One region of the Devosia sp. CN2-171 genome, then DNA from elsewhere that is predicted to be linked to it. Evidence: predicted binding sites of a transcription regulator. Region 1 holds the regulator's gene; the other holds the start of a gene.
The links. The regulator PhoB, encoded in region 1, activates phosphate uptake and scavenging genes when phosphate is short. The targets are predictions, from matches to a motif close to TGTCATNNANCTGTCAT.
Positions count from the first base shown of each region.

Region 2: a site for PhoB is predicted at 6,082-6,098, ahead of ACOYW5_RS00455 (bifunctional 2',3'-cyclic-nucleotide 2'-phosphodiesterase/3'-nucleotidase). Genes of this name have one in related genera too.

Region 1 covers NZ_CP186479.1:2,018,029-2,028,280, forward strand. Annotated here, with positions in the region: gene ACOYW5_RS09990 (MacB family efflux pump subunit) at 1-702, opposite strand, end outside; gene ACOYW5_RS09995 (efflux RND transporter periplasmic adaptor subunit) at 713-1,924, opposite strand; gene phoB (phosphate regulon transcriptional regulator PhoB) at 2,736-3,437, opposite strand; gene phoU (phosphate signaling complex protein PhoU) at 3,449-4,147, opposite strand; gene pstB (phosphate ABC transporter ATP-binding protein PstB) at 4,257-5,075, opposite strand; gene pstA (phosphate ABC transporter permease PstA) at 5,088-6,407, opposite strand; gene pstC (phosphate ABC transporter permease subunit PstC) at 6,404-7,873, opposite strand; gene ACOYW5_RS10025 (PstS family phosphate ABC transporter substrate-binding protein) at 7,952-8,974, opposite strand; gene ACOYW5_RS10030 (ATP-binding protein) at 9,183-10,252, opposite strand, start outside.
Region 2 covers NZ_CP186479.1:81,279-91,530, forward strand. Annotated here, with positions in the region: gene ACOYW5_RS00435 (permease) at 1-972, opposite strand, end outside; gene ACOYW5_RS00440 (ABC transporter ATP-binding protein) at 972-1,739, opposite strand; gene ACOYW5_RS00445 (ribonuclease T2 family protein) at 1,818-2,615, opposite strand; gene cfa (cyclopropane fatty acyl phospholipid synthase) at 2,713-3,807, opposite strand; gene ACOYW5_RS00455 (bifunctional 2',3'-cyclic-nucleotide 2'-phosphodiesterase/3'-nucleotidase) at 3,925-5,895, opposite strand; gene ypfJ (KPN_02809 family neutral zinc metallopeptidase) at 6,227-7,120, shown strand; gene ACOYW5_RS00465 (cupin domain-containing protein) at 7,168-7,680, shown strand; gene ACOYW5_RS00470 (hypothetical protein) at 7,900-8,145, shown strand; gene ACOYW5_RS00475 (hypothetical protein) at 8,204-8,986, opposite strand; gene ACOYW5_RS00480 (hypothetical protein) at 8,986-10,065, opposite strand; gene carA (glutamine-hydrolyzing carbamoyl-phosphate synthase small subunit) at 10,213-10,252, opposite strand, start outside.

The DNA.
Region 1 (10,252 bases):
CGGTGCTGACGCGCCTTCATTGCGCCGGTCGGCGATAATGACGCCGTCGCTGATCTCGACGATGCGCTCGGTCTGCGCGGCGATTGCGGCGTCGTGGGTGACAATGATGATCGTATGGCCTTCGGCGTGCAGCTCCTTGAGCAGGCCGAGCAGTTCCTTGCCGCTGCGGGAGTCGAGCGCGCCGGTCGGCTCGTCGGCGAGGATGACGTTGCCGCCGTTGACCAGCGCGCGCGCCACGCTGACGCGCTGCTGCTGGCCGCCGGAAAGGGCGTTCGGATGGTGCGTCAGGCGGTCGGCCAGCCCGAGCCGATCGAGCAGGCGATGCGCGCGCTCGCGCCGCTCGGTCCGCTTGGCTCCGGCATAAATGGCGGGGACTTCGACATTTTCGAGCGCGTCGAGATCGGGCAGCAACTGGTAGCGCTGGAAGATGAAGCCGAAATGCTCGCGGCGCAGTTCGGCCATTTCGTCCGGCGCGAGCTTCGCGACATCGCGGCCGGCGAGGTGGTATTCACCGGTCCAGCCGTTGTCGAGGCAGCCGAGAACGTTCATCAGCGTCGACTTGCCCGAGCCGGACTGGCCCATGATCGCAACCATCTCGCCGGCCTCGATGCTGAGGTCGATGTCCCGGAGTACGGTGATGCTCTCGCCGCCGGCCGGGAATTCGCGCCGGAGCTTCTTGATGGAGATAAGCGGTTCGGTCATAGCCGGAACCTCAGCGGATCATCATCATCGGCGGGCCGGCGCCGGCGAGGACGTTCTGCGGTCCGCCCTGGCGGGCCGCGCCCGTCGGGCGAATGGCGGTGGTCGCTGCGGTGGTGACGACGAGGTCGCCTTCGTCGAGGCCGGAGGTGATCTCGGCGGTGACCTTGTTGTTGAGGCCGACCGAAACCTTGCGCGGTTCGACCTTCTCGGCGGTCTGGTCCCAGACAGGTACGATGTAGCTGCCGTCGCGCATTCTGGGGCTCAGCAGCGAGGCCGGGATGGTCAGGACGTTGGTGGCGTCTTGCAGCACGATGGTGACCTGTGCGGTCATCGAGATGCGCAGCTTGTGGTCCGGGTTATCCACGTCGAACAGGCCGTTATAGTAGATGGCCGTCGATGTGCTCGAACTGGTTGAGTCATCGGCGATGGATTCGGGGGCCGGCTCGATAGCCCGCAGCGTGGCGTCGATGCGGGTGTCGGGGTCGCCGAGGATGGTGAAATACACCTTCTGGCCCGGCTGGACGCGCGGCACGTCGGCCTCCGAGATCTCGGCCTTCACCACCATCTTGTCGAGGTTGGCGATCTTGACGATGGTCGGGGAGGAATTGGAGGCATTGACCGACTGGCCGACCTCCACCGAGACGGCGACAATGGTGCCGTCCGAAGGGGCGACGATCTTCGTGCGGTCGAGGTCCAGTTGCGCCGACTCGACGCTCAGTTGTGCCTGCTGGATCTGCGCGTCGATGGCCTTGAGGTCGCCTTCGGCGGTCTCTACGGCAAGCTGGGCGGCCTGGAAGTCGGCGTCGGAGACGAGCTTGTCCGGATTGAGCTTTTCGGCACGCGTCAGGGCAACCTTGGCCTGGGCGAGGCTGGCCGCCTTGACGCCCTTCTGCGCCTCGATATTGGCGAGCGAGGCCTGGGCGGCCTTGACCGCGTTTTCCTGGTTGAGAGAATCGATCTCGGCGATAACATCACCGGATTTCACGTCGTCGCCGAGCTGGACGTTCAGCATCTTGATGCGGCCGGAGACCTCGGCACCGACGCTGACCAGCGAGCTCGCTTCGATCGTGCCGGTGGCGAGCACGGTCTCCTCGACATCGCCACGCGCCACGGGAGTCGTGCGCGGTACTTCGTCCTTGGCGGGCGCGCCATAAACCAGCCAGCCCGCTGCGGCACCACCCAGCAGCACAACCAGCACAATCCACTTTATCCAGCGCTTCATCACGTCACCTCAATGCCCATTCGCCCGCCTCACACATAAGAACGGCCGGCAGCGATGTCGCCTTAGAGCTTGGTAAGCTGGGTGAAATCTTGGACAGGCTGGAAACGTTGGGAAACGGAGGGCGTGCTGATACGTCCGACCGCCAGAGGCGTCGGAGTTTTCATAGAACGCATCTCCCTTCGAGAGATGAAGCGACGTGCCGGCGAGGCGTTTGCCCCTCGCGGGTAGTCCGCAATGTAAGTGAGGCTCACGCCTCGCCGGCCGATCGGGGTTTTGGGCGTATGGCACGATGGCTCGGGCGCATCCCGTGCCGCATCGCGAGGAACCTGCCGGCTGCAAACGGCCGGAATCCACCGGATACCGTCCCGCCTCTGCGGCTGCCTCATGCGTGGCAGCCTTGTCCCTTCGAGCCATCCCGCATCGGACGGCTCCCGCGTGCTAGCGGCGTCCCCGGCGAACCGGATCATGCCGTCGTGCTTTCGGCCTGATGGCGAACGACTCCACCATCACCCAATCTCCACCGCACCAACCACTCGTCATGATCTCGCTTCGGTGCAGCGGACGAGGGAGAGAATCGCACGGATTGGAGCTGGGAGGATAAGAATCGTGAGGGCGGTGCGTGCGGCTCACCACCACCCCAGCTTCGCTACGGCTTCGCCGAGCTGCGCTACCCTCCCCACAAGGGGGAGGGAGACCTGACTGATGCTTCTTTGATGGGCTTCGAGTCGAGCCGAAGGCAAGATCGCTCCAGCGGAGCGACTTTAGGCCGGCAGGGCCGCCACGGCGGAGAGGGCACCCGACGCGCCGTCCCTCAGCTCAGTGCTGCAAACCGCTCGTCGAACGCGTAGCCGGCGCCGCGGACGGTGCGGATGGGGTCGGCGTCGCGGTGGCGGTTGATGGCCTTGCGGAGGCGCCCGACATGGACGTCGACGGTGCGTTCGTCGACATAGACGTCGTTGCCCCAGACGCCGTCGAGCAGTTGCTCGCGCGAGTAGACCCGGCCCGGGTGGCGCATCAGGTACTCGAGCAGGCGGTACTCGGTCGGGCCCAGGTGCACTTCGCGGCCGCCGCGACGGACGCGATGGCTGGTGCGATCGAGCTCGAGGTCGCCGGCCTTGAGCACGGCGGTGACGAGCTGCGGGCTCGAGCGGCGGAGCAGAGCGTTGATGCGGGCGAGCAGCTCGGGGATCGAGAAAGGCTTGACCACATAGTCGTCGGCGCCGGTGGCGAGGCCACGGACGCGTTCTTCTTCCTCGCCGCGCGCGGTGATCATGATGATCGGGGTGCGGGCGGTTTCCTCGCGGGCGCGCCAGCGGCGGCAGAGTTCGATGCCGCTGAGGCCAGGCAGCATCCAATCGAGCAGGATCAGGTCCGGCACGCCGTCGCGGATGCGCTCAACGGCTTCGTCACCCGATGCGGCGGTGGCGACGCGAAAGCCCTCGGCTTCGAGGTTGTAGCGCAGCAGCACGGCGACATCGTCTTCGTCTTCGACGATCAGGATGGTTGCGCTCATCTCGGTCTATCCTAGCGGGGCTGACGCTGCTGTTCTTCGGCACCGAGGTGCCGGCCGGTCTCGAGATAGTAGGCGGCTTCGGCGATGTTGGTCGCGTGGTCGCCGACGCGCTCGAGGCTCTTGGCACAGAAGAGCAGGTGGGTGCACTGCGTGATGTTGCGCGGGTCTTCCATCATATAAGTGAGGAGTTCGCGGAACAGCGAGTTGTAGATGGCGTCGACTTCGTCGTCGCGCGAGCAGACATCCACCGCGGCCTTGCTGTCGCGGGTGAGGTAGGCATCGAGAGCGGTCTGCAGCTGGCGGGCGACCAGCTCCTTCATGTGCTTGACGCCGTTGTAGAATTTCGGCGCGAGGCTGAGCGACTCGATCTGCAGGGCGCGCTTGGCCAACTGCTTGGCCATGTCGCCGGTGCGCTCGAGATCGTTGGCCACTTGGATGGCCGTCACCACCATGCGCAGGTCCGCGGCCATGGGCTGGCGGCGGGCGATGATCGAAACGGCTGCATCATTGATGCGCTGCTGCATGTCGTCGATCTTCTTGTCGAAGAGGCGGACATCCTGGGCCTGCTTGTGATCCAGCTTCAGCAGCGCGCCGGCGCCTTCGGTGATCGCCTGCTCGACCATGCCGCCCATCTCGGAGATGGCGGTGTTCAGGTTGGTCAGTTCGTCCTCGTAGGAGGTGACGATATGCTCGTTCAGCGTGGTCGCCATGGTGGTCGAGTCCTTGTCTGGAGCCGTTCGCCGGCCGGGAGCCGCCGAATGGCTCCGAGTTAATATGTGGTCGCGCTTCCGAACCGGAAACCTGCAAGCGCTCCTGACGTCAGCCGATACGGCCGGTGATGTAGTCCTGCGTCTGCTTGTTGCGCGGATTGGTGAAGATGTCCTCGGTCTTGCCTTCCTCGATGAGCTTGCCGAGGTGGAAGAACGCGGTCTTCTGGCTGACGCGGGCGGCCTGCTGCATGGAGTGGGTGACGATGACGATGGTGAAGTTCTCACGCAGCTCGTCGATCAGTTCCTCGATGACGGCGGTAGCGATGGGGTCGAGTGCCGAGCACGGCTCGTCCATCAGCAGCACTTCGGGACGCGTCGCGATGGCGCGGGCGATGCAGAGGCGCTGCTGCTGGCCGCCGGAAAGGCCGGTGCCCGGTTCCTGGAGGCGGTCCTTGACCTCGTTCCAGAGGCCAGCGCGGCGCAGCGACGAATGGACGATCTCATCCATGTCGGTCTTGTTGCGGGCGATGCCGTGGATGCGCGGGCCGTAGGCGACGTTCTCGTAGATCGACTTCGGGAACGGATTGGGCTTCTGGAACACCATGCCGACGCGGGCGCGGAGCTCGACCACGTCGATCGAGGGATCGTAGATGTCGTCGTCGTCGAGGCTGATCTTGCCGGTGACGCGGCAGCCGTCGATGGTGTCGTTCATGCGGTTGAGCGAGCGCAGGAACGTCGACTTGCCGCAGCCCGAGGGGCCGATCAGCGAGGTGACGTTGAACTGCTCGATCTGCAAATCGACGTCGAACAGGGCCTGCTTCTCGCCGTAGAAGACGCCGACCTTCTCGCCGCGCATCTTGGGCGGGGCGTTGGGGATCGAGGCGGGAGCGGAGCTGGCAGCGAAGGCTTCGGTGGTCATGTGGTTCATCCGTGATTTGGCTTACCAGCGACGCTCGAAGCGGCGGCGCAGCAGAATGGCGATGATGTTCATGAGGGCGAGGAAGGCGAGCAGCACGATGATGGCGCCCGAAGTGCGTTCGACGAAAGCACGTTCGGCCTCGTTCGACCACATGTAGATCTGGACGGGCAGCGCGGTCGCCGGATCGAAGGGCGTCGTCGGGGCGTCGGCGACGAAGGCCACCATGCCGATGAGGAGGAGCGGCGCGGTCTCACCGAGCGCACGGGCGAGGCCGATGATGGTGCCGGTGAGGATGCCGGGCGTCGCCAGCGGCAGGACGTGGTCGAACACCATCTGCATCTTCGACGCACCGATGCCGAGGGCGGCAGAGCGGATCGAGGGGGGCACCGAGCGCAGCGCGGCGCGGGTGGCGATGATGATGGTGGGCAGGGTCATCAGGGTGAGGACCAGGCCACCGACGATCGGCGCCGAACGCGGCATGCCGAAGAAGTTGATGAACACCGCAAGGCCGAGGAGACCGAAGACGATCGAGGGCACGGCCGCGAGGTTGTTGATGTTCACCTCGATGAAGTCGGTGAAGCGGTTCTTCTTGGCGAATTCCTCGAGATAGATCGAGGCGGCGACGCCGATGGGGAGCGCGCAGAGCAGCACGATGCCCATCATGTAGAACGAGCCGATGAGCGCGACGCCGAGGCCGGAGGTCTCCGGCCGCGAGGAGGCGCCGAAGGTGAGCAGGCCCCAGTTGAACGGCGTCGAGATGGCGCCCTCGGCCCTGAGCTGGTCGAGCCAGGCGAGTTGCTGGTCGGAGACCTTGCGATTGACCTCGGCGACGTTGAGGTCGATCTGGCCCTTGTTGGCGCTATCGATATCGGCCGTGGCAAGCAGCGTGACCGGGCGCGTAGTGCCGATCACGGAGGGATCGCTGACCACGATCTGGCGCAGGACGGCGCGGCTACCGTCGGAGATGAACTTCGAGACTTCCTTCATTGCCGCCTTGTCGTCGGGTGAGATACCAAGCGCCTTGGCCAGGGCATTGCGGGCAACAACGGGGTAGTTGGCCGAGATGAGGACGCGCGGGTTGGTGGCGCGCTCGTTGTCCTTGTCGATGATCTCGGCACTGAACTCGACCGGCACGGTGATCGAGGTCTGGACGAAGGACGTGTAGCCCTTCGAGATGATCGAAAAGAGCAGGATGGCGAGGAAGCCGAGGCCGATGACGATGGCGGCGATGCCGTAGAAGCGGAAGCGGGCTTCGGCGGCGTGCCGGCGCTTCAGGCCGAAGTCGCGGCGCGAAGCGGTGCCGGTGGCGACGGCGCTGTGAGGCAGGGCGGCGTCGGTCATTCGTACTGCTCCCGATACTTGCGCACGATGTAGAGCGCGTAGACGTTCATGCCGAGGGTGATGACGAAGAGGGTCAGGCCCAGAGCGAAGGCGACGAGGGTCTGCGGCGAGTTGAACTCGAGGTCGCCGGTCAGCTGGTTGACGATCTTCACCGTGATGGTGGTCATCGCCTCGAAGGGGTTGGCGCTGAGGCGGGCGGCGACACCGGCGGCGAGCACCACGATCATGGTTTCGCCGATGGCGCGCGAGGCGGTGAGCAGCAGTGCGCCGACAATGCCGGGGAGCGCGGCGGGAAGGATCACCTTGCGGATGGTTTCCGACCGGGTGGCGCCGAGCGCCAGCGAGCCGTCGCGCATGGCGCGGGGCACGGCGGTAATCACGTCATCGGAGAGCGAGGAGACCACCGGGATCAGCATCACGCCCATCACGATGCCGGCGGTGAACACCGACTGGGCCTGGATGAATGCAAAGCCGCCGGCGAGTGCCGCCGAGAGATCGCGGAAGAAGGGCCCGAGCGTCACCACGGCGAAGATGCCGTAGACGATGGTGGGGATACCGGCGAGCAGTTCGAGCAGCGGCTTGACCGTCGAGCGGACCCGGGGGCTCGCATATTCGCCCATGTAGACCGCAGCCATGAGGCCGACCGGCACGGCAAACAGCATCGAGACCAGGGCGATGTAGAGCGTGCCGGCGAGCAGCGGGATGAGGCCGAACTGGCCTTCCGAGCCGCCGGAGCCGGCCGCGGCGAAGCGCGGGTCCCAGACGGTGCCGAAGAAGAAGTTCAGCGGGTTGATATCGGAGAAGAAGTGGATCGTCTCGCCCAGCATCGAGAGCACGATGCCCACGGTGGTGAGAACCGCGACGCTCGAGGCGCCGAGCAGGGCCCAGAGGACGATGCGCTCGACCTCGTTACGGGCCCGCAGGCGGATCCTGATGCGAGAGTAGGCGAAGACGGCGCCAGCGATCGACAGCAGCAGGGTGAGGCCCTGGATCAGCAGGCGGTGGGCATTGGCATCTTCGTTCACGCCGGCGGCGAGCGGGACCATGTAGTCCTCGCCGCTATCGGGCATGGTGATGCCGGCGGACGAGGCCTGGTCGCGCAGCGTGGCATAGGTCGCGGGAACATCTCCGCCGGTGAGGCCAAGGCGCGAGAGCGCGCCGGCGGCATTGTGGACGATGCCGATCTGAAGGCTGGCGGCGGCGGTGTCGGGCACGTGGGTGCCGACTTCGGCGCTGACCCGGTTCTCGATCAGACCGTTGGACACGGCGCTGAGGATCAGGAAGACAATCAGGGCGGGGAGCGTCGAGATGAGGAATGCAAACCAGCCGTGATAGAGCGGCAGGGAGTGCGGCACTTCCTTGGCGCGATCCACCTGGTCGCGCTGGAGGCGCGCACGCTGGGCGGAGAAGAAATATGCGAGGGCGCCAATTCCAAGAATTATTGCGACCAGCCAACCTGCGGACATCGGTGCCTCGTTTGAACACTTACTAGAACCGCCCGGAGGCGGAAGTGGCGCGGGCCGTAGCCCGCGCCTTTGGTAGACTTAGAGGGCAGTGCCAGCTTCGAACTTGGCGCGGATCTCTTCACGCTCGGCATCGGGAGCAGCGACCAGACCATACTCGGCCAGCGGCGAGTCCGGGCCGATCATGTCGTCGGAGATGAAGAAGTCCACGTATTCCTTGAGGCCCGGGATGACGCCGATATGGGCCTTCTTGACGTAAAAGTAGAGCGGACGCGAGACGGGGTACTCACCCGAGGAGATCGACTCGGTCGAGGGGACGACGCCACCGACGGTCGCGACCTTCAGCTTGTCGGCATTGTTCTCGTAGAACGAGAGGCCGAACACGCCGATACCGGTCTTGTTGCTGTCGATGCGAGCGAGGGTCTCGGTGTAATCGCCGTCGATGTCCACGGCCTTGCCATCCTTCCGGACCGCAACGCAGGTATCGAACAGGGCGTCTTCAGCGACGCCGGCGGCCGTCAGGGCCTCCTTGTCGCAACCAGCCTCGAGAACCTTGGTCTCGAAGACTTCACGAGTGCCGTGCTTTTCTCCCGGGATGTAGGCGGCGATATCCCACTCGGGGAAGGCCGCGTTCACTTCGGACCACTTGGTGTAGGGGTTGGCGACGAGCTTGCCGTCAACCAGCACTTGGGCCGCGAGAGCCTTGTAGATGTCGGCCGGGGCGAAAGCGAAATCCGGGCCGGCGATGTCGGAGGCGAAGACGATGCCGTCGTAGCCGATCTTGACTTCCTCGACCTCGGCGACGCCATTAGTCTTGCAGCTCTCGAGCTCATCGGCCTTCATGGCGCGCGAGGAGTTGGCGATGTCGATCTTGTCCTCGCCGACGCCTTCACAGAACTGCTTGATGCCAGCGCCCGAACCACCGGACTCGACGACCGGGGTCTTGAAGTCCGGGAAGGCTTCGCCGAACGACTCGGCGACGATCTTGGCGTACGGGAGAACGGTGGACGAACCGGCGACCTGAACTTGGTCGCGCGCCGCTGCGGCACCAAGGCCAGCGGCAAGCGCGATTACCGCAGCGCTCGCGAAAACTGCAATCTTCATGATGTCTTTCCCTTTCGGAAGGATGGCCTTGAGGCCCTTCTGGCGGGCCCCGGAACCTCCGGCCGCCCTGTCTGCAAGGCGGAACCTATGGGCGTTGTCACAAGGTTTTATGACAGCGGGATTGCACTTTTGTGACATGCTAGACCATTGAACCGTATGGTCTATTTCTCAGAACTCGATGGCCGGCCTGTGGAAAGGTCACCGTCCGTCATTTTCGGAGAAGCACGTCCACGCGAGTCCCCTGCCCCGGCTGGCTCTTGATGCTGAGCAGGCCGTGGTGGCGGGTGACGATGTGCTTGACGATGGCGAGGCCCAGGCCGGTGCCCTTTTTCTTGCGGCTCGTATCCGCATCGACGCGATAGAACCGCTCGGTCAGGCGCGGCACATGCTCTTCGGCAACGCCGGCACCGTGATCGACGACCGAGACCAGCGCATCAAAGCCCGAGCGCCGGGTTTCGGGGGTCAGCGTGATTTCGATGGTGTCCCCGTCGGCACCGTATTTGATGGCGTTCTCGAGCAGGTTCTCGAACACCTCGTAAAGCTCATCGCGATCGCCGCTGACGATGACCGGTGACTCCGGCACGGTGACCTCGAGCCGCGACTTGGTCTCGGCGGCCTGGGTCTGAAGGCCCTCGGCCACTTCGCGCAGCAGGGGGCCAAGGTCGACGGGGGCGGTTGGGCGAACGTGCTGGCGCATCTCTATGCGGCTCAGCGACAGCAGGTCCTCGATCAGCTTCGACATCCGCGAGGCCTGGCCACGCATGAGACCGAGGAAGCGCTCGCGCGCCGCCTTGTCGTTGGCGGCCGGTCCGAGCAGCGTATCGATGAAGCCGACCAGCGAGGTCAGCGGGGTGCGCAGCTCGTGGCTGGCATTTGCGATGAAATCGGTGCGCAACGACTCGAGGCGCTTGGACTCAGTGAGGCTCTGCAGCGTGATGACGAGGATGCCGTGATGGTCGCCGCCTTCAGGCACCAGGGGTGAGATGGTGGCGCGATACCAGGTCTCGTTGGGCACGGTATGGTGCAGCTCGATGGTCTGCGCGGCGCCGAGCCGGGCCGCCTCGATTGCGGCGAGCAGCTGCGGAAAGCGCAGAGTGAAGGCGATCGGACTGCCTGCGACCACGCCGGGGAAGTGCCGGATGGCCTGCTGGTTGACGTGGAAGATGACGCTGCGGGCATCGAGCACGATGGCCGGATCGGGCAGCGCATCGGCGAAATGGCGCAGCGCATCGGCGAAGGCAAGCTGCCCCTGCGCGGTGGCGGAGACGACGCCGGTAT
Region 2 (10,252 bases), 1.9 Mb from region 1:
CTGGCTCAGCAGCCAGGGGTCGCGGCGAAGCAGCTTCCATTCCTTGACGCGCAGGGCGTGGCGCTGGCTGGCGCTGCGGAATGGGCGGGTCGAGGCGGTCTGCTGGACACGAGTGGCGGAGACACCGGCAGCCGCGATGGCGTGCTGAGCGAAGCCTCGTGAGGTGAAGCGGATGACCAGCGCCAGGGCGCCGAAGCCGATCAAGAGCACCAGCAGCATGTCGCCGAGATCGCCCATGGCGGCGCTGGCGGGGAGCCAGACGAGACTGTCAACGGCCGGGGCAGCGGCGACGAACTCGGGCGACTGCATCACCGCGTAGCGGTCCATGTTGCCGAAGCTGAGGATGGCGACGGCCTGGATGCCGATGACGAAGCCGGCGCCGACAATGCCGGCGATGATCTGCGCGGCGAGGCGGGTGCGCGCGGGTCCGATGGTCCGGAAGAGGCCGATAGTGACCAGCACCGAGAGGGCGGCGGCGAGTGCGCCGAGGCCGGCGAGGACACCGTAGGCGGCGAGCCATTTCAGGCCTTCATGGGCGACGAGCGTATTGATGATCGGGCTCGCGAGCAGGCAGGCGAGGAGCACCGTGCCGAAAGCGGTGGCGCTGGTGCGGACGGCGAAGACGCTGGCCGAGGAGGCGGGGGACGAGAGGATCAGGTCGAGATCGGAGCGTGAGTAATAGGCGCGGGTGATCGACTCGAGGGCCTGGCTCAGCATCACGGTCCAGAACAGGAAGCCGGTGCCGGTGACGGTGACGAGCGTGGACTTGTCGGGGGCGATGCCGGCGATGATCCACGGCGCCATCAGCGCATTCGTGAGGAGGTGGAGGCCGACGTAGAACAGCGCGAGGGTGGCGAAGAGGACGATGCCGCGGACGCGTCTGCCGGCGGTCATCATGGCGAGCCAGTCGCGCCAGGCGAGGCGGAACTCGTGGGCGGCGAACCAGGGCAGGGTGGCGGGCAGCGCGCTCATCAGGCGGCGGCCTCGGTGGCGAGATCGGCTTCCTTCTGCGCGACGAGATCGAGGAAGATTTCCTCCAGCGTCGTCTCGCGGCCGATGCGAGTGCGGAGTTCGGCAAGCGTGCCTTCGGCGACGAGGCGGCCGTGGTTGATGACGCCGATCCGCTCGGCCATGCGCTCGGCGACTTCGAGGATGTGGGTGGTCATGATCACAGTGACGCCGGAGGCGACCTTCTGCTTCAGCACGTCCTTCACCTGCCGGGCCGAGCCGGCGTCGAGGCCGGTGAGCGGCTCGTCGAGGATGATGAGGCGCGGATCGTGGACGAGGGCGCCGGCGAGCGCGACCTTCTGCAGCATGCCCTTCGAAAAGCCGCCGCAACGCTCGTTGGCGTGCGGGCGGAGGCCGAGCCAGTCGATCAGCTCGTTGGAGTGGCGCTCGGCTTCGCGGGCATCGATGCGCCAGAGGCCGGCGACGAATTCGAGATATTCGAGCGGGGTCAGGCGGTCGTAGACCATGGGCTCGTCGGACACCCAGGCGACGATCTGCTTGGCGGCGACCGGGTCCTTGGCGGTGTCGATACCGAGGACCGAGATCGAGCCGGCATCCTGCTTGAGAAGGCCCGCGACCATGCGGAGAATGGTGGTCTTGCCGGCGCCGTTGGGGCCGAGCAGGGCGTAGAACTCGCCGGCGCGCACTTTGAGCTCGAGATCGACAACGACCGGGCGGTCGAAGCTCTTCCGGAGGCCGGAAATGTCGAGTGCGAACTGGGAATTGGTCATAGCGGGCCCCGCGGATTGTGGCGGGAGCCTAGCGGGCAGCGATTGAGGCCGGCTGAACGCGGCCGGTAAACAAGTTCCTTATTGCAGGCCAACGGGATCGACGATGCCGCCATCGCAGCCGCCATCGGTCGGGCGGGCGGCGCGGATCAGGTCGGACATGCGGGTCTTGTCGTCCACGGCGCCATAGAGCCCGACGGTGATCTCCGAGATGATGCGGCGGTCGCCGTCGTCCTCGCAGGCGATACGGACGCGCTGGCCGGCGCCGGAGCCGAAGGAATCGTCGAAGGCGGTGCGGATTTCTGCCTGGGTCAGGGGCTTGCCGATGCTGTCGGCGAAGAGGTCGCGGACCCGGGAGGTGTTGAGCTGGGCGAGGAGGGCGGTGGCGGCGGCCCAGTACGAAGCCTCGTCGGTACCGTAGCAGGTGCCGTGCTTGATCCATTCGTGGCGCTCGAGCTGCGATCGGGTGCCGGGCATGACCTGGTTCAGGGTCTTCTGCAGCTCGGTGGGCAGGCTGGCCGGCGGCAGTTGCTGCCAGCGACTGTTGCGGTCGAGCTCTTCGATTGTGCTGGGGACGCTGCAGTACTCGTCGCGAGGCCAGAGGCCGTGGAGGGAGAAGTGGCTGGCATCGAAGCGCGTCTTGCCCATGCTGGCGCATTCCGGCTTGTTGCGTGCGCCTTCGCAGAAGGCCGGTTCCCAGCTCGCGGCGAGGATGAGGAACTGCTCGGAAGCCGTTGAAATAGGGCCGGGAGGCGGTGCCGTCGTGGTGGTCTCGACCGAGGGTGGGTTGGGCACCTGCTCTGAGGGCTGCAGCCAGAGATAGACGGCGCCGCCGACGAGCAACGCGAAGAGGACGAGCAATGAGAATCGGGCGTTCATGGCCCGATGGTATCGTGGCGCTGCAAGGCCGCATCGCGAGAATGCTCAGTGCTCGACGGAGGCTCCCCCGCACCCAAGGTGTCGGCTCGTCCCGCCGCTAGCGCTGAGTCACATACCCATCCGGTACGCCGCGCGTGGACAGCACGAACTGCCAGACTTGAAGGACTTTTGAGCGGAAGCCGCCGGCGCAGCAGAGGAGGTAGTATTTCCACAGCCGGAAGAAGCGCTCTTCCTCGGGCGTGCGGTCCTTCTTCCAGTTGCGCTCGAAATTCTCGTACCAGGCGCAGAGCGTCTTGTCGTAGTGCGGGCCGATGTTGTGCAGGTCGATCACGGTGAACAGGCCGTCGATGGCCTTGCCGATCTGGGCGATCGAGGGGATGACGCCGCCGGGGAAGATGTATTTCTCCAGCCAGGCCTCGATGGTCTCGGTAGACCACTGGCTGCCGATCGTGTGCATCATGAACAGGCCGTCGTCCTTGATGACCTGCCGGGCCTTCTCGAAATAGGCGCGGTAGTTCTTGTGGCCGACATGCTCGAACATGCCCATCGAGACGACATGGTCGGCCTTGCCGTCGAACTGGCGATAGTCCTGCACGCGGAACTCGACCGGAAGGTTCTGGTAGCGTTCGCGGCCATAGGCGGCCTGGTCGGGCGAGACGGTAACGCCGACGCAGTGGGCGCCGTATTTCTCGGCGGCAAAGCCCATGAAGGCGCCCCAGCCGCAGCCGATGTCCCAGACGAGCTGGCCCGGCTGTACGCCGATCTTCCGGCAGACCAGGTCGAGCTTGGCTTCCTGGGCATCATCGAGATTGGTGACGCCTTCGGGCCAGTAGCCGCATGAGCCCGTCATCCGCTTGTCGAGGGAGGCCTTGTAGGCTTCGGTCTCGCTGTAATGCATGCCAGCGACGCGCCGTGAGCGCGGGATGGATTGCATGTTGAGGAAGCGCGCCTGCACGATCTGCCAGATCAGGTTGGGCGTCAGCCTGAGGCCTTCCGGTACGCGGGAGGACAGCACCTTGTTGAAGAACTCGGCCATGTCCTCGACGTCCCAGAGGCCGTCCATGTAGGCCTCGCCCAGACCAAGGGTTGCTTGGCCGTAGAGGCGAGTCCAGAATTCTTCGGAGTGAATCTGCGGGTCCCAGGAGCGGGACCCGTTCAGCGTGATATCGGCCTCCTTGAGGAGGACTTCCATTTGTGGGGTGGCTCCCATCGAATCCCTGCACAGAAACGTATGGCCAAGGGGCGGAAGCCAAATCCGCTCAACGGATTAAGTCAAGAGCGGCAGCCGCGGGGCTGCCGCTCCAGGGGTTCAGAGAGTGATACGGTACTGGCCGAAGCCGTCTTCGTTGGTGTGGCCGGTGGACTCGATCTTGACCGCGGTGACGTCGGCGAGGTGATCGGCAGCCTTCGGGCCGGTCTCGAAGATTACCGTGGCGCCGATCGGGGCGAGCGACCAGTTGCTGTCGGCGGCCGGCTGGATGGTCTTCTGCTCGACGATGTAGCGCACGATTATGTCGCGGTTGGTGTCGGGACCCTTGAAGACGATCTTGTCGGGGCCGAGGCCGGGGAAGCTGCCACCGCCGCCGGCCCGGTAGTTGTTGGAGGCGACGACGAACTTCTGCGCCGGGTCGATCGGCTTGCCGTCGAACTGGAGGTCGATGATGCGGCTCTCGGTGATGCCGAGGTCCTCGCCCTTGGGGCCGTATTTCGACGGCTTGGTCAGGTCGATCTTGTAGGTCACGCCGTCGATCACGTCGAAGTTGTAGGACGGGAAATCGAGGTTGATCAGCGGGGCGTCAGCGGCGCCGGCGGCGACCTGATTGAAGATGCCGGCCGAGCGATCGAGCCAGTTCTGGACGTCCTGGCCGGTGATGACCACGGCCTGGATGGTGTTGGGGTATAGGTAGAGATCGGCGACGTTTTTGATGGCGACCGGGCCGACAGGGACGTCGGTGTAGTAGTCCGGGCCGCCGCGGCCACCGGCCTTGAACGGGGCAGCAGCAGAGAGGATCGGCAGCCCGTCCCACGCGGTGCCCTTCTGCATCTGCTCGATGTACCACTTTTGGGCGATGTTCACGATCTGCACGCTGGGATCGTCGGCGACGAGCGCGAAGTAAGAGTGGAGCGGGGCAGCGGTCTCGCCCACGGCGCGGCGGACATAGGCGAGGGTCTCGTCGTGATCGTCCTGCGCGGCGGCGAGAACGGTGGCGACGCTTTCAACCAGCGGCTTCACCTTGCCATCGACGCGCTCCGAGATCGGGCGGGCCTCGGAAGTGTGGGAGACGATCGACCACTTGCCGTCGTCGGACTTTTCCAGCAGCAGGTCGATGAGGCCCATATGCGAGCCCCAGAAGCCGGCCATGACGGCGGGCTTGCCGGAGAGCGTGCCCTTTTCGAGGTCGGCACCTTCGACGCCCTCGAAGTCCTTGGAGTTCGGGAAAACCAGGTGCTGGTGGCCGGTGAAGACGACGTCGATGCCGTCGATTGCGGCGAGCTGCAGCGAGGCGTTCTCGCCGATGCCGATGTCGGCCGCGATGCCGGAATGGGAGAGAGCGATGACGAGGTCAGCGCCTTCCGCACGGATTTTCGGCACATAGGCCTTGGCTGTCTCGACGATGTCGCGGGTGTTGACCTTGCCGGCAAGGTGGCTCGAGTCCCAGGTCATGATCTGGGGCGGCAGGAAGCCGATGAAGCCGAGCTTGACGATGCTCTTGGTGCCGGCGCCGTCGGTGATCTCTTTCTCGACGATCTTGTAGGGCGCGATGTAGCTCGCGTCGCTGAGCGGATCGGCGCCGAGTTCGCCCTTGACGAGGTTGGCCGAGACGATCGGGAAGTTGGCAGCGGCGATGGCCGCATCGAGGAACTCGAGGCCGTAGTTGAACTCGTGGTTGCCGAGCGTGCCGGCTTCGTAGCCGAGCGTGTTCATGGCGGCGATGATCGGATGCGGCTCGTTGGTGAGGCCCTTTTCGTAGGCGATGTAATCGCCCATCGGGTTGCCCTGGATGACGTCGCCGTTGTCGACGAGGATCGAGTTGCCGGCTTCGGCGCGGATCGAATCGATGATCGCGGCGGTACGGGCGAGGCCGAGCGTGTCGTTGGGGGCATCGGCGTAGTAGTCATAGGGGAACACCGCGACGTGCAGGTCGGTGGTTTCCATGATGCGCAGATGGGCCTGACCGGCGGCCGCCTGGACGGCAAACGGGTGGAGGACCACGGCGGCGCCAAGCGTCGCCGAACCGGCAAGGAAGGCGCGGCGGGAAATGCCGTTGTGATAATTCATGACTGGAAGTCTCCCTGAGCTTTCTGCTGCGGAAGCGGGAGGCGCGGCAAGAAGCGCCCCGCTCCCGGGTTTCATTTGCCGCGCGGTCGAACCGGAAAAGTCTGCAACTTTTCCTGACCTCGCTCCTGGGGACGGCCGCAACTGCCGTCTGCCGCATGTGATGCGGCCTTCTGATCTCCCGCCAGCGTGACGGTGCAATGACGGGTTGCGGCATCTGATGATGTTTTGACCAATTGGTCAACGAGCGAATAGAGGCCGGCAAAGAGGAACCGGTTTGCCACGCCGCGCCTTATGATAAGAAGAAAGTCAGCGTCAGTCGGAGAGCATTGAGATGAAGTGGCAGGGGCGCGAGCGTAGCTCGAATGTCGAAGACCGGCGCAGCCAGGGCGGCGGTGGCCTTGGTGGGTCTCGCGGCGGCTTCGGCATGCCAGGTGGCGGCATGCGCATCCCCACGGGGCGTGCTGGCGGCGGGCTCGGGCTGGTCGGGATCGTCGTCGTCGTAGGTATCATGCTGCTGCTGGGAATGAACCCGCTGGATATGCTGACGGGTGGCGGCAGCACGACTACGACATCCAGCCAGCAATACGCACCGCCGCCGTCGAGCGCCGGCCAGGACGAGCTCGCGGATTTCGTCGGCGTGGTGGTCAAGGATACGGAGACCCTCTGGACCGAGGTGTTCCAGCAGAACAACCTGTCCTACGTGCCGCCGAAGGTGGTGCTGTTCACCGACGCGACGCAGTCGGCCTGCGGCGTGGCGCAATCGGCCTCGGGGCCGTTCTATTGCCCGAACGACAAGAAGGTCTACATCGACCTCAGCTTCTACGATCAGCTGCGCCGGCAGTTCGGCGCGCCGGGCGACTTTGCCCAGGCCTATGTGATCGCGCATGAGATCGGCCACGCCGTGCAGGACCAGACCGGCGTGCTGCCGGAGTTCAACCGGGCCCGCGCCACGATGAGCCAGGAGGAGCAGAACGCCTATTCCGTGCGCGTCGAGCTGCAGGCTGACTGCTACGCCGGCGTGTGGGCGAACTATGTCAAGCAGCAGAACTATCTCGAGCAGGGCGATGTCGAAGAGGCGATCAACGCGGCGAACGCCATCGGCGACGATACCCTCACGCGCGGGCAGGTGTCGGAGCGTAATTTCACCCATGGTACCTCGGCGCAGCGCATGGCGTCGCTGAAGAAAGGAATGGACTCCGGAGACGTTGGGCAGTGCACGCTCTAGCTTAGTGCGCCGGGCCACTTCTCCGGGCAACTGGTCGGAGGAGGAAGATGGTCGCAAACATCGATCGCCTGCGGGCGGAGCGGTTTTACGACGACGGGACGTTTCCCAATAGCAGCCTGCCGCTGCTGTTCTACGAAGAAGCATTGCCCCGCGGCGCAGCCAGCCCGGAGCAGATGGAGGCGCTGTTTGCTGCCAATGGCTGGCCGCCGGCCTGGCGGGCATCGATCTTCACCTACCACCACTATCACTCGACAGCGCATGAGACGCTGGGTGTCGTGCTCGGCTCGGCCCGGCTGATGCTGGGTGGCCCGGAGGGGCGCGAATTCGATGTCGAGCCGGGCGATGTGATCATCATTCCTGCCGGGGTGGCGCATCGGCGGCTCGATTCGAGCAGCGATTTCCTGGTCGTCGGCTGCTACCCGCTCGGGCAGGACTGGGACCTGCTGCGCGGGCAGCCCGGCGAGCGCCCGCATGCTGACCACAATATTGCGCGCGTACCAGTGCCCAAGACCGATCCGGTCGGCGGTGCGGACGGTCCGCTCATTCGGCACTGGCGCTAGTCAAAACGAGGCTGAACGCCGCTGCGGGCGGGTCGGTTCCCTGTTCAATCCTTGTTCTCAACGCCCAAGAAATGATCAGGAAATGGGCGCGTGCGGGCCGTCTTCCGGTCGGTTTGCGGGCACATTCTTCCCTAGTCTGGTCCTCGTGAACGGCATTGAAGCCGCCACCGTCATCGGGCCACCGATGTCGCACACCCTCACATGGAAGGACTAAACTCCATGAAGAAGCTTCTCATCACCGTTGCAGCCATCGGCCTCTCCACGGCGGCATTCGCCCAGGCCGCAGCCGTCACCTTCGCCTCGGTCGATACCGACACGAGCGCGGGGGTCAGCCTTGCTGAGGCGCAAGTGGTGTGGCCTGACCTGACCCAGGAGGCCTTCGACGCGGCGGACACAAGCAAGGACGGCCAGCTCGACCAGGCGGAATTCGATGCCTGGGCGGCAACCCTGCCGGCCGCGCAGTAATTCGGCCAGCCATGGCTAGAGGAGGGGCCGTCCCGATGGGGCGGCCCTTTTCACTGGTTCAGTTGATCGCGCCGAGCGACTGCTGAATGATCAGGTGGGCGCCGGCTGCGTCGAAATACGCTTCCCAGAACTCCGTCAGCTTCTTGAGGAGCTGGGGATCGAGCGGAGGCCGATCGGGCTTGCCGCTCCGGCCAACGCCGAAGACCCTGACGTCGGCACCCGTCAGGGACGGCAGCAGCCGCTGTTCGGTAACCTTGGTGATGAGCTTGCTGTTCTTGATCGAGAAGAAGTCCTTGCCCGGGATGTTAGGGGAGTTCTCGATCAGGTCGGTGAAAAGATAGAAGCGGTTGGCCCCTGAGGGCCGCATCTCGGACGGAGCCGTTTGGGCGATTGTTCCGACGATATCTGAGTAGGGCTGCTCGACGAAGTTCTCCAGCAATTCCTGCATCTGGGCAACGATCTCGCTTCGCAGATGCTTGCGGTCGTTGAGCATGACCCCTTCGGTGCAGGTGGGGCTGAAGAGATCCTCGAGGAAGCCGTTGCTCGTGCATATCGGAACGCAGCTACGGACCAGGGTAGCGCTGCGCACGGAGGCATCGGTGATGGTCCGCATGACAAACCGTTCGCCGCCGGCGAGGGACTCGAACACACGGCTGACGCCATCGATCAGGGCCTGCTTGTCGATCTCGTCGTAGGCCGTGGTACGATCGATATAGACGACGATGTTGTCGCCATGCTCGAGGCAGTACTTTTCGTTTTCCGAGGCCTTGGTCGGCCCGGTCGCCAGCACTGCGCAGATCAAGAACATCGCTACCGAGAGACAGCCAAGACGCCCGGGCATCAAGAGGCTTCGTTCGCGGCTGGCCGCCGGTAGTCACGCATGTCGTGGACTGTTGAATCGGCGTCAGGCCGGACCCCTCGGCTGGCGATGTCGTCGGCGGCATCCGCATCTTCGGCCAACTGGTCGAGATCGGTGAGAACGAAGCGATCGTCATCATCGAGTGGCCGGCCAAGCAGGGTTTTCAGCTCGATGACTCGAGAGTTTGCGGAGTTGTAGTTCGCCGAGTAGCCGATCAGGTGCGGCGAATGATCGGCAATGATCTTGCTGCGCTCCCTGAGATAGGCAGCATGGATCATCGCAAGCTTCTTCTCGCCCGCTGCCACGGCGCGGTGCACGTGATCGAAGTCGCGGTCGGGATCGTGGGAGAAGAAGGCGAGCATGAAGGTGGTGACGATGCCGCCGATGTTGATGCAGGCGAGAACCAGCGCCGACGGGTCGGAGAGGGCACTGACCAGGGCGCCCAGCGGACCCAGGTTCTCGATATGGCCGCGCACGTTGCCGAGGAGGTCGCCGATGGAGCCGGATTCGTTGGCAAATGTCGCCCGCGCTACGGTCAGCACTGCGACGATCGCCAGCGCCACGATCGTGCAGAGCAAGAAGGTGGCGACATTCCAAAGAAGAACTTTGCGACGCATCTCGGACCAGCTTTGCCGCAGGCTCGACCCCGCAAAATGCGCGAGGATCAGCAGGAAAGCCGTGGTGCCGGCAGAGGCCGCGTAGGAGACGAAGCCGCTGCTCTGGAGTGCCACGTCGAACAGAAACTTGTTGGCCGGCGCCTCGAGCAACGCCAGCACGATGCCGGTGATAACCAGCAGCAGCGGGCGCACCTGTATCATCGCGATAGGGCGGCGAAGCGCGGTCTTGATCCGCTCGTACTCTGCTTCATCGTTACTTAGCCTGGCGTCGAGCGTCAGGTAGGGCCGGGAGCGCGGGCCGCCCTTCTCGTTGACCGAGAGCAGTGCGTTGCCGCGCTGGTCGAGAACGGCCATGTATTCCGCCCTTGCGGTGGCCCGCCTCGCAGCATTTTCGGCGAGGTCCGCGGTCGGGTCCTTTGAACTGAGCTCGTTCTTGCGGGCCATCAATCACTCCACGCGCCTCGCGGCACCAGAGCCCGCGCATGGATGGATTGTTAACAGTTGGTATATTGCGTGTGGCCCCCGGAGAACTACTGACCGGGAGCGCGACACTCGGAGATGTACCTACCCCGGGGTAGGCCGGGACGCCGATTACTCGCCGGCCTTGACCTGCTCGGGCTGCAAGGCGACG